Regions from separate parts of the Acidovorax sp. GW821-FHT11A03 genome, predicted to be linked through region 2. Evidence: predicted binding sites of a transcription regulator. Region 2 holds the regulator's gene; the other holds the start of a gene.
The links. Region 2 encodes sigma-54, which starts transcription at its own class of promoters, with help from an activator protein. Its sites were predicted from a motif close to TGGCANGNAANCTGCTTT; they were not measured.

Region 1 (5,847 bases), on a different contig from region 2:
CGGCCGACAGCCTGCGCGTCACGCGCCGCATCGTGGCCCAGCCCGCGCTGGCCAAGTACCGGCCCGAGGAATGGAAGCCCGGCGTGCAGTTCGAGAGCGACGAGGACCTGGCGCGCCTGGCCGGCGACATCGCCACCACCATCTTCCACCCCGTGGGCACGACGAAGATGGGGCGGGATGATGACCCGATGGCCGTGCTGGACTCGCAACTGCGCGTGCGCGGCATTGCGGGCCTGCGGGTGGTGGATGCGGGGGCCATGCCCACCATCACCAGCGGTAACACCAACTCGCCCACCCTGATGCTGGCCGAGAAGGCGGCGGAGTGGATCATCCAGGCGCGGCGCACGGCATAGGCGTGGGTACCATCGCGCCCATGTACTCCTCCACCTTCATCTTCGCCACCAAACAGTTCGACGACGCCTTCCACCGCCTGGACGAGGCGATTGCCACCGCCGCCCGCTCCATCGACGGCTACCTGGGCGAGGAATCGTGGGAGGACACGGGCAAGGGCCTGGTGTCCAACGTGTACTACTGGCAGTCGCTCGAGGCCCTGCAGGCATTGATGCAGCACCCCGCCCACCTGAAGGCCAAGGCGGCGCAAGCGCAGTGGCTCAACGGCTACCAGGTCGTGATTGCGCAGGTGCTGCGCACCTATGGCGACGACAAGCTGGCCGGGCTGCTGCCCACGGCGGGCCTGTTCGTGCAGGGCGCGGCAGCGCACTGATATGGATCCCGCCCACGCGCGGGCCCCACGGCCGCGGCGCGGTCAGCGGATTCCCCCGACATACCGGGGCACCTCGGGCGCGGGCTCCGGCGGGGGCGGCGCCATGCGCTGGCGCACCGCCTGGGTGGCCACATCCAGCAAGGGGCGGCGCGGGGCGGGCGGTGGCGCGGCATGGATGGCCTGGTCCAGGCGGTCCGCCCATTCGGTGAGTTCGGGCGCGTTGTCCTCCTGCGCGCGCTGGCGCGCGAACCGGACGATCTCCAGCGCGTACTCGGCGTTGGCCGCCATCCACTCGGTGTCGGTCACGCGCCCCGTCTTGCGGCGCAGCAGCACATGCAGGTGGGCGGCAATGGCGAGCTTGTCGGAATCGGGCATGGTCGGCTCCTTACTGCATTTCAGTCATCCATTGCGCTGCGCACAACCCGCGGCGAATGAAACCGGTGCGGCCCAGGCGCGGGCCGCCGCGCTGGCTGCGCCCCCCGGCCCGCATTGCGCGGCGGTGCGAGAGCGGGGGAAGGCCCGCAGGGCCTCGGGAGAGCGGGCTTCATTCAGCCGCCCAGGTGTTCGCGGTGCTGGGCGATGTCGAGCCCGGTCTGCTCGCTCTGCGCATCCACGCGCACGCCCATCGCAAAATTGATGATCCACAGCAGCGCGGCCGTCACCACCAGGCTGTAGGCCATCACGGCGCCCACCCCGATGGCCTGGGTGAGCAGGCTGCCCTGCACGCCCCCCACGGTCTTGCTGGCCAGCACCCCCGTGAGCAGCGAGCCCACGATGCCGCCAATGCCATGCACGCCAAACACATCCAGCGAATCGTCGGCACGCAGCAGGCGCTTGAGCCCCGTGGCGCCCCAGTAGCATGCCAGCCCGGCCACCAGGCCAATCACCACCGCCGAGCGCAGCGTGACGAAGCCTGCGGCGGGCGTGATCGCCACGAGCCCCGCGACCAGACCCGAGCACAGCCCCAGCAGCGAAGGGCGCCCGCGCACCACCCACTCGCCCAGCATCCAGGACAGCGCACCAGCGGCGGCGGCCAGGTGCGTGACCGCCATGGCCAGGCCCGCCCGGCCATCGGCCGCCACGGCCGAGCCCGCGTTGAAGCCGAACCAGCCCACCCACAGCATGCCGGCGCCCGCCATGGTGAGCCCCAGGTTGTAGGGCTCGAAAGGCTCGCGCCCGTACCCCGTGCGCCGCCCCAGGAACCACGCGCAGACGAGCCCCGCGACGCCCGCGTTGACGTGCACCACCGAGCCGCCCGCAAAGTCGAGCGCGCCCATCTTCGCGAGCCAGCCGCCGGGCTCCCACACCCAGTGCGCCACCGGCGCATAGACCACCAGGGTCCACAGGCTGGTGAAGATGAGCAGCGCAGAAAACCGCATGCGCTCGACCAGCGCCCCCACCAGCAGCGCGGCGGTGATGATGGCGAAGGTGAGCTGGAACATCGCGTACACCGACTCGGGGATGTGCGGCGCCACATGGCTCACCGCGAGCTTGCCGCCCGCGAGATCGAAGTCCAGCCCGGCAAAGCCCGCCCGGTCCCACCCGCCCAGCCACGGGCTGCCGGGCGTGAAGGCCAGCGAGTAGCCTGCCGCGAACCACCACAGACTGACCAGCGCCGCCACCGCCACCACGCTGGCCATGGTGTTGAGCACGTTCTTCTTGCGCACCATGCCCGCATAGAACAGCGCCACGCCCGGCAGCGTCATCAGCAGGACCAGCGCGGTCGAGGTCATCATCCAGCCGGTGTGCGCAGCGCTGATCGTGTCCTGGGCCACCAGCATGGGCCGCACGGGCGCAGGCACTGCGTCCGGCGGCGTGCCCTGCGCGAGCGCAGCCGCACACAGCCCCAAGGTCAAGACCACCCACGCCACAATCCGGTGCACAGTTCCCCGCATGAAGGCTCCTTATCGCAAATTGTTACAAGCAGGTTGCACGAGCCATGCCAGCAGAAAATGCCAGGGAGATGCAGGGGGTGCCCCAGCCCCATGCCCCGGAAAGGGGTCGGGAAACCCCCAATGCACCACAGGGGTGCGGCCGTTACAGTTGCGGCACTCGAGAGCGCGCTTCGGTGTGCCAAGCGAGGGGCCCGAGGAGACACTTTCTACCAATAAACATATTCAAAGCACCCAACGAGGTGCAGACCCTTTCCAGGCGCTGGCGATCCCAGCGCCTTTTTCTTGCCTGCTCGCAGCGTGTGCGGCCTCGACGGGCGCACCGATGACTCCTGAATTGATAGCGCACCGGGTGCGACAATCCAGCGATGGAATGGATTTTTATCACCCTGGCCTCGCTGCTGGCAGGGTTTGTGGACGCGATCGTGGGCGGAGGGGGGCTGGTGATGGTGCCGGCGCTGTTCGCGGCTTTTCCGGCGGCGCCGCCGGCCACGCTGCTGGGCACCAACAAGGCCGCGTCGGTGTGGGGCACGGCCATGGCCACCTGGCAGTACAGCCGGCGCGTGCAGGTGCGGTGGCACGCCATGCTGCCCGCGGCCGCCGCGGGGTTCGCGGGATCTTTCGCCGGCGCGTGGGCCGTGACGGTGATGTCGGCGGACTTTCTGCGCAAGCTGCTGCCGCTGGTGCTGCTGGGTGTGCTGGCCTACACCCTGGCCAAGAAGGAGCTGGGGCGGCACCACACGCCGCGCTACAGCGGCCGCACGGAGGTGGTGGCCGCCAGCCTGATCGGCGTGCTGATCGGTTTCTACGACGGGTTCTTCGGCCCCGGCACCGGCAGCTTCTTCGTCTTTTTGTTCGTGCGGCTGCTGGGGTATGACTTCCTCAACGCATCGGCGTCGGCCAAACTGCTCAACTGCGCGACCAACTTTGCCGCCATCGCACTGTTCGCGGCCAAGGGCCACGTGTGGTGGCACTTCGCGGTGACGCTGGCGGTGGCCAACGTGGTGGGCAGCCTGCTGGGCACGCACCTGGCGCTCAAGCACGGCACGGGCTTTGTGCGCGGCATCTTCATCGTGGTGGTGAGCACGCTGATCCTCAAGACCGGCTACGACGCATTTCTTCGGTAACCCCCTGAGTCGCCTTCGGCGCCGCCCCCTGGAGGGGGACGCCCCCAGCGCGGCGGGGCGGCACTTGCGCGGGGGCACTGGGCTGGGGCGCGCCGGTAGTGCAGACCGCGCACTGCAACCGCGGGCCCAGCCCCTGCGTCCGGTTGGGGACGCCGCTCTAAACCTGTTGTGAATTGGCACACAACGGGGCTTTGAGGGTTGTCCGCAGGCCCAAGGAAAAAATTCGCATATTTATAATCGTTACTACTTGATGACGGCAGGCTTCGCGTTTCGCGATGCCTGTGCATCCGATCCACCAGCCTCCGGCCTGCTACCCGCATGCCGGATTTTTTGTACCTGAAATACCCCCGACAGGACCCATCCCATGAAATTGTTCAAGGCTGTTGCCACCGCCCTCGCGCTCTGCGCCGCTTTCGCTTCTGCCCAGGCCCGCACGCTGGACGAGGTCAAGAAGGACGGCAAGATCCTCATCGCGACCGAGGGGCAGTTCGCTCCGTTCAATTTCTTCAACGGCACCACGCTGACCGGCTTCGAGGTGGAGACGGCCGAACTGGTGGCCAAGAAGATGGGCCTCGCGATCCAGTGGAAGACTCTGGGCTTCGATGCGCTGCTCACCGGCCTGCGCCAGGACCGCTGGGACCTGGTGATCGCCTCGCACGGCATCACCGAAGAGCGCGCCAAGGCCGTCACCTTCACCGACCCGCACTACTGCTCGGGCGGCATGATCATCGCCATGGACCCCGCCATCAAGAGCGCCAAGGACCTGGCGGGCAAGGTGGTGGCCGTGCAGACCGGCACGAGCTACCTCGAAAACGTGCAGAAGGTCTCGTCCATCAAGGAAATGAAGAACTTCCCCACCGACGTGGATGCCCGCAGCGCGCTGAACTCGCGCCGCGTGGACGCCTGGGTGACCGACCGCTTCGTGGCCAAGGCCGTGGCAGAGAAGAACCCCGGCGCCGGCTTCAAGCTCGGCGACATGCTGTTCATCGAGCGCATCGCCGCCGCCGTGGCCAAGGGCAACAGCTCGCTGGCCGCCGGCTGGAACAAGGCGCTGGCCGAAGTCATGGCCGACGGCAGCTATGCCGCGCTGTCCAAGAAGTATTTCAACGAAGACGTCCGCTGCCAGTAAGCACGACCCGCTTGTAGTCACAGGGGTCTTTTTCATGCTCACCGCCTTTTGGCCGCAGCGCTGGAGCCGCCAGCAGCGCAGCAACGCCACGCTCGTCTCGGCCGTCATCCTGATGGTGCTGGTGCTGGCACTGCTCGGCAAGCTGCTGTCCTTCCTGCCCGAGCCCATCGGCCCCAACGCCCAGGCGTTCTCCGACGGCGCGCGCACCACCCTGTGGCTCACGCTGATCAGCGGCAGCGTCGGGCTGGTGCTGGGAACCGCCGCCGCGCTCGCCCGCACCGCGCGCTTTGCCGCCGTGCGCTGGGTGGCCAGCTTCTACATCTGGGTCATCCGCGGCACGCCGCTGCTGGTGCAGATCCTGTTCGTGTACTTCGCGCTGCCGGTGCTGGTGCCGGGCCTGAACCTGCCCGACTTCGCGGCCGCCGTGCTGGCGCTGGGCCTGAACGTGGGCGCCTACAACGCCGAGGCCATTCGCGCCGGCCTGCTGGCCGTGCCGCGCGGCCAGACCGAGGCCGCCAAGGCCCTGGGCCTGGGCCGCATGCATGTGTTCCTGGACGTGGTGTTTCCACAGGCCTTCAAGATATCGCTGCCGCCGCTGGTCAGCAACTTCGTGGCGCTGCTCAAGGACTCGTCGCTGGCCTACGCCATCGGCGTGGTGGAGCTGACCAACGTGGGCAACCGCATCCAGTCCGCCACGTTCCAGCCCATTGCCACGCTGTCCACCGTGGCCATCACCTACCTGCTGCTGACCACCCTGGTCACGCAGATCTCGAACGCGGTGGAATACCGCTTCGACGTGGAAGGCCGCAACCAATGACACGCCAGGCCACACCCTTCATCGTGGTGGACCGGGTCTGCAAGTCGTTCGGCGCCCACCAGGTGCTGCGCGATGTGTCCACCGTGTTCAACACCGGCGAGGTCACCGTGATCATCGGCGCCTCGGGCTCCGGCAAGAGCACGCTGCTGCGCGCCATC
Region 2 (5,847 bases):
ATCACGCCGGGCTGCTCGCACGGCGGCATGCGCTGCAGCGCATCGCCTCCGCGCAGCTGCACGGCGCCCGCCACGCCGGCGCGCTCGGCATTGCGCTCGGCGAAATCCACCATCCGGAAGGCGACGTCACTGCCAAAAATAGGTACAGCGCTTGTCTGTATTGCGCCTTCAGCTTCATTTTTAATAGCAGACCAGACATGGGCCTGGTAGGGCAGCAGTTTCTCGAACGCAAAGCGGCGCAGCCTGCCCGCCGGAATGCGGCAGGCGATCTGCGCGGCCTCGATGGCGATGGTGCCGCTGCCGCAGCAGGGGTCGTACAGCGGCTGGGGGTTGTCACCGTGCGGGTCCCAGCCGCTGGCGGCGATCATCGCAGCGGCCAGGGTTTCCTTCAGCGGGGCGTCGCCCTTGTCCTCGCGCCAGCCGCGCTTGAACAGCGGCTCGCCCGAGGTGTCGATGTAGATGGTGGCTTCGTCGGTGGTCAGGTGCAGGTGGATGCGCACGTCGGGCCACTGCGTGTTCACGTCGGGGCGCACGCCGCTCTTGGCGCGAAAGCGGTCGGCCACCGCGTCCTTGACCTTGAGCCCCGCGAAATTGAGGCTCTGCAGCGGGCTGTGCTGGGCGGTCACCTCGACCTTGAAGGTCTGGCGCGTGGTGAACCAGATTTCCCAGGCCACGTCGCTGGCGGCGGCGTAGAGGTCGTTCTCGGAGCGGTACGGGCGGTGCGCCAGCTGTACCAGCACGCGCTGGGCCAGCCGGCTGTGCAGGTTCAGCAGCAGCGCGTCGCGCCACGAGGCGCGCAGCAGCACGCCGCCCCGGCCCACCAGCAGGTCCTGCCCCGTGAGGCCGGTGATGCCATGCACCTCGTCGGCCAGGAAGCCCTCCACACCGGCGGCGCAAGGGAGAAAAAGTTGGAGTTGATTCATGACGATGGTGAGGATACGCGCTCGGAAAGTGCGTGTGAATCCGGCGCGCCGGCACGGGCCAGCAGCAACTGGCGGATGGAGTCCGGGATCGGCGCCACCTTGCGGTCGGCCTTGCCGATGAAAACGATGCCGATCTTGCCGCGCGCCACCTCTCGGCCCGAGGTCTTCTCGGTCATGCAAAAGACAAGGTCGAACCCATAGCGGTTGAAGTCCGCAGGCGCCATCTCCACGCGCATGGTCTCGCCGTGGAACCCCTCGGACTTGTACTGCGCCACGATGTCTCCGACCACGATGGACAGCCCGCCCACGTCGGCCTCGGGGTAGCCGAGTGACTGGAAAAACCGCACCCGGGCCTCGGACACGAGGCTCAGCAGCTGCGCGTTGTCCAGGTGCCCGCCCTGGTTGACGTGGCTGATGTAGATCTGCATTTCGGTGGCGAAACCGAAGTGCGCGGGAAGGTCGAAGACGATGCGGGCCATGGACGGGGTGGCGAAGTAAGGGGGAAAGACGGCAACGGAGCGGAAAAACGGGCCACCAGGCGCATGCGCCGCGCACACGCCCGCACGGCGCCTACAGCGCCTTGCGCAGATTCGCCGGCGCGATCTTGAGCGCCTCGCGGTACTTGGCGACGGTGCGGCGCGCGCACTCGATGCCCTGCTCCTTGAGCATCTCGGCGATCTGGCTGTCGGACAGCGGCTTGGTCGGGCTCTCGGCGGCCACGAATTGCTTGATGAGGGCACGCACGGCGGTGCTCGACGCATTGCCGCCGGTCTCGGTGCCCAGGCCCGAGCCGAAGAAGTACTTGAGCTCGTAGGTGCCGATGGGCGTGGCCATGTACTTGGCCGTGGTCACGCGGCTGATGGTGGACTCGTGCAGGCCCAGCTCGTCGGCGATGTCGCGCAGCACCAGCGGGCGCATCGCGAGTTCGCCGTGGGTGAAGAAGTTCTTCTGCCGCTCCACGATGGCGCGCGAGACGCGCAGGATGGTGTCGAAGCGCTGCTGGATGTTCTTGATGAACCAGCGCGCCTCCTGCAGGCGCTGCTGCATGCCCTGGTGGCCCTCGCCGCCCTTGTGGCCGCGCAGGGCGCCGGCATAGATGTCGTGCACGCGCAGGCGCGGCATCACGTCGGGGTTGAGCTGCACGATGAAGTTGTGCTGCCCGTCGCGGCCATTGGCGCGCCCGGCCTTGCGCACGATCACGTCGGGGATGATGATGTTGCGCTCCACGTCGGCGAAGCGGCGCCCCGGGCGCGGCTCCAGCCGGGCGATCAGCGCCATGGCGGCGCGGGTGCGCTCCTCGCTGTCGCCGCAGGCCTGCGTGAGGCGGCGCACGTCGCGCCGCGCCAGCATCTCCAGCGGCTGCTGGCACACGCGCAGCGCGGTCTGCACGGTGTCGGGGTCGATGTCGCTGTCCTCGTCGGCGGCCAGCGCCTTGAGCTGCAGCGTCAGGCACTCGGCCAGGCCGCGCGCGCCCACGCCCACGGGCTCCAGGCTCTGCAGCAGCCGCTGTGCCACGGTGAAGCGGTGCACCAGCTCCTCGATCTGCTCCAGGTCGTCGGGCCCGGCCAGGCTGATGGCCAGCTCTTCGAGCGGATCCTCCAGGTAGCCGTCGTCGTTGAGCGATTCGATCAGGAAGCGCAGCGCGGCGCGGTCGATCTCGGACAGGCGCAGCGCCAGCGCCTGTCGGTGCAAAAAGGCGGTCAGCGATTCGTGCGTGCGGGCCAGCTCGGTGGCGTCGGCCTCGTCGCCTTCGGCGTCGTTGCGGTTGCGGGCGGGGGCGTCGCCGCCCCACTCGGCGTCGTTGGGCGCCATCTCCACCGTGCCGTCGCCGCTCCAGTCGGGCTCGTCGGCGCCCGCGCTCGGTGTTTCAGCATCATTTTGAGCCTCAGCGCTGGTACTGCTTGCGCTGGTAGCTCCTGAAAAAATAGCATCATCCGCGCTGTAGTCGTCGGCCTGGGCCGGCGTATCGGCGGCTTCCAGGCCAAACTCCTCGCGCGGCGCCTCGTCGGCGTTGCGTTCGAGGAACGGGTTTTCGTCGAGCATCTGCTCGACTTCCTGCGAGAGTTCCAGCGTGGACAACTGCAGCAGCCGGATGGACTGCTGAAGCTGGGGGGTCAATGCAAGATGCTGCGAGACACGCAGCGAGAGTCCAGGTTTCATTGATTGAGCGCCGCCGGGCCGCCCCAAGGCGCGAAGGCCCCCTCGGGGGGCAGCGAACCACGCGCAGCGGGGAGCGTGGGGGTACCGTACCGCGCCGCCGGGCCGCCCCAAGGCGCGAAGGCCCCCTCGGGGGGCAGCGCAGTACACGAAATGACAAGCGTGGAGGCCATGTCTACATGCGGAAATGTTCGCCCAGGTACACCCGGCGCACTTCGGCGTTGTCCACGATCTCGGACGGCGTGCCCTGGGCCAGCACCTGGCCATCGCTGATGATGAAGGCGTGGTCGCAGATGCCCAGCGTCTCGCGCACGTTGTGGTCGGTGATGAGCACGCCGATGCCGCGCGCCTTGAGGAAGCCGATGATGCGCTGTATCTCGATCACGGCGATGGGGTCGATGCCCGCAAAGGGCTCGTCCAGCAGGATGAAGCGCGGCTGCGTGGCCAGCGCGCGGGCGATCTCGACGCGGCGGCGCTCGCCGCCCGACAGGGCCATGGCGGGCGAGGCCCGCAGATGGTCCACGCGCAGCTCCTGCAGCAAGGCCGTGAGACGCTCTTCGATGGCCTCGCGCGACAGCGGCTTGCCGTCGTCGTCCGCGCGCTGCAGCTCCAGCACCGCGCGCACGTTCTCTTCGACCGTGAGCTTGCGGAAGATGGAGGCTTCCTGCGGCAGGTAGGACAGCCCCAGCCGCGAGCGGCGGTGGATGGGCATGTGGGCCACCGAATGGCCGTCGATGCGGATGTCGCCCGCGTCGCTGCGCACCAGGCCCACGATCATGTAGAACGAGGTGGTCTTGCCCGCGCCGTTGGGGCCGAGCAGCCCGACGACCTCGCCCTTTTGCACGACCAGCGACACATCCTTGACGACCTTGCGGCTGCCATACGACTTGGCCAGGTGCTGCACCTCCAGGCGGCTGCCCGCCTGGGTGTCAGGACCGGGGCTGACGGGCTGCGCGCTCACTTGGAGCCGCCGCCAAGGCTGTTGCTGGGGCGCAGCACCGGCGCCGATGCCGGGGGCGCGGCCTCCGGCGCGGCGGTACCGGCGGGCGGGTCCTTGGGCGCGAGCACCGCCCGCACCCGGCTGCCGGGCGCGGGCGCATCGCCCGCCGCATTGGTCGCGGGGGTGCGCTTGCCGTCCACGGTGAACACATCGGTGAGGTTGTTGTAGACGATCACGGCGCCGGTGATCTCGTCGCTGAGGACCGCCCCGCGGTAGCGGCGCAGTTCGGCGCGGGTGATGAAGCGCACGTTGTCGGCCTTGCCGTCGTACTCGATGACTTCGCTCTCGCCTTCGATGAACTCGTCCGGCGCGCCGGCCACGGTATCGCGCTTCTGGCGGAAGAAGGCCCGCTTGCCCGCCTCGGCCGTGACCACGCCGTACTGGTAGCCGTCGGCGTCCTGGCGCACGTCCAGCCGCGCGCCGCGCAGCACGATGGAGCCCTTGGTCATGACCACGCGGCCCGAGAACACGCTGGTCTGCTTGAGCTCATCGTGTCGCAAGGCGTCGGCCTCGATGTTCATGGGCTTGGCGCGGTCGGCCTTTTCGGCGTGCGCCGCGCCCAGATGGCAGGCCAGGGCGACAAGCAGGAGGTGGGGGAGGATGCGGTAGTTCATAGGGCACGAATCTTGCAGGTCATTGTAGCCACCCCACGGCGCGCGCCATGAAAAAAGCCCGCATCCGCGGGCTTCTTCTTGGGGCATCCGAGGCCGTCGGCGCTTGGAAGCCGCCGCCTGCACCCGTGGAGCCGGCGCTGCCGGGCCGCCGGGTGCGTTCCCCTGGGCAGGAAGGCGGCTCACGAGGGCCACGCTTCCTTCAAGGAGGCGTCACCCCTTTTTCGCCGTGGCGGCCAGGTGCTCCACCACCTGCAGCACGTTCTGCATGTTGCCGGCCATGGTGCCATCGGTGTAGTACTTGCCGGCCACGCCCATGGAAGGCACGCCTTCCACGCCATACGCGTCCTGCAGTTGCGACGCACGGCGCACCTGGTTGGACACGGTGAAGGAGCCGTAGACCTCCTTGAACTTGGCGGCATCGACCCCCTGCTGGGTCACCCAGGCCAGGATTTCGTCGTCCTTGGCCAGCTTCTGCTTTTCCACATGGATGGCGCGGAACACCTTGGCGTGCAGCGCGTCGAGCTTGCCCATGCCTTCGAGCGTGTAGTAGAGCTTTTGCTGCGGCACGAAGCTGGCATTGAAGGCCACGGGCATGCGGCGGATGCTCATGTCCTTGGGGGCGCTCTTCACCCATGCGTCGAGCGTGGGCTCGAAGGCGTGGCAGTGAGGGCAGCTGTACCAGAAGAATTCGATCACATCGACCTTGCCGGCGGGCGCATCGGGCGCCACGGGCTTGTCCAGCCGCTTGAAGTCCTTGCCCTCCTTGAACTGGCGGGCCTGGGCCAGCGCGGGGGTGGCCACTGGCAGCGTCAGGGCGGAAGCGGCAACCGCCGAGGCGGCGGACAAAGAAAACTCACGGCGTTTCATGGCAAAGACTCTCCTGGTTCTGGTCTGGGGGATGTGAGCCATGCCCCCGCAAAAAGTTCAGCTCCCGCTGCGCGGCAGTTCAGCGCTGCACCCGCACCAGGGCCGATTCCACCCCGGCGCCGTCGAGCTTTTCCTTGAGCTGCTCGGCATCATCGCGCTTGGTGAACGGGCCCACGCGCACGCGGAACACGGCCCGCCCATTTTGCTCGCGCTCGCTCACCCGGGCCTCCCAGCCCAGCATGGCCAGCTTGGCGCGCTGGGCATCCGCATCGGCCTGGGTACGGAA

Region 1: a site for sigma-54 is predicted at 2,652-2,669, ahead of AC1RVY_RS21705 (ammonium transporter). Genes of this name have one in related genera too.

What each region holds. Positions count from the first base shown of each region.
Region 1 covers NZ_JBXASG010000009.1:79,862-85,708, forward strand. Annotated here, with positions in the region: gene AC1RVY_RS21690 (GMC family oxidoreductase) at 1-353, shown strand, start outside; gene AC1RVY_RS21695 (antibiotic biosynthesis monooxygenase family protein) at 374-724, shown strand; gene AC1RVY_RS21700 (hypothetical protein) at 767-1,099, opposite strand; gene AC1RVY_RS21705 (ammonium transporter) at 1,273-2,619, opposite strand; gene AC1RVY_RS21710 (sulfite exporter TauE/SafE family protein) at 2,985-3,743, shown strand; gene AC1RVY_RS21715 (ABC transporter substrate-binding protein) at 4,108-4,872, shown strand; gene AC1RVY_RS21720 (amino acid ABC transporter permease) at 4,907-5,689, shown strand; gene AC1RVY_RS21725 (amino acid ABC transporter ATP-binding protein) at 5,686-5,847, shown strand, end outside.
Region 2 covers NZ_JBXASG010000008.1:29,445-35,291, reverse strand. Annotated here, with positions in the region: gene AC1RVY_RS19885 (THUMP domain-containing class I SAM-dependent RNA methyltransferase) at 1-923, opposite strand, end outside; gene AC1RVY_RS19880 (acyl-CoA thioesterase) at 920-1,402, opposite strand; gene AC1RVY_RS19875 (RNA polymerase factor sigma-54) at 1,494-3,083, opposite strand; gene lptB (LPS export ABC transporter ATP-binding protein) at 3,256-4,041, opposite strand; gene lptA (lipopolysaccharide transport periplasmic protein LptA) at 4,038-4,694, opposite strand; gene AC1RVY_RS19860 (thiol:disulfide interchange protein DsbA/DsbL) at 4,905-5,561, opposite strand; gene AC1RVY_RS19855 (SPOR domain-containing protein) at 5,641-5,847, opposite strand, start outside.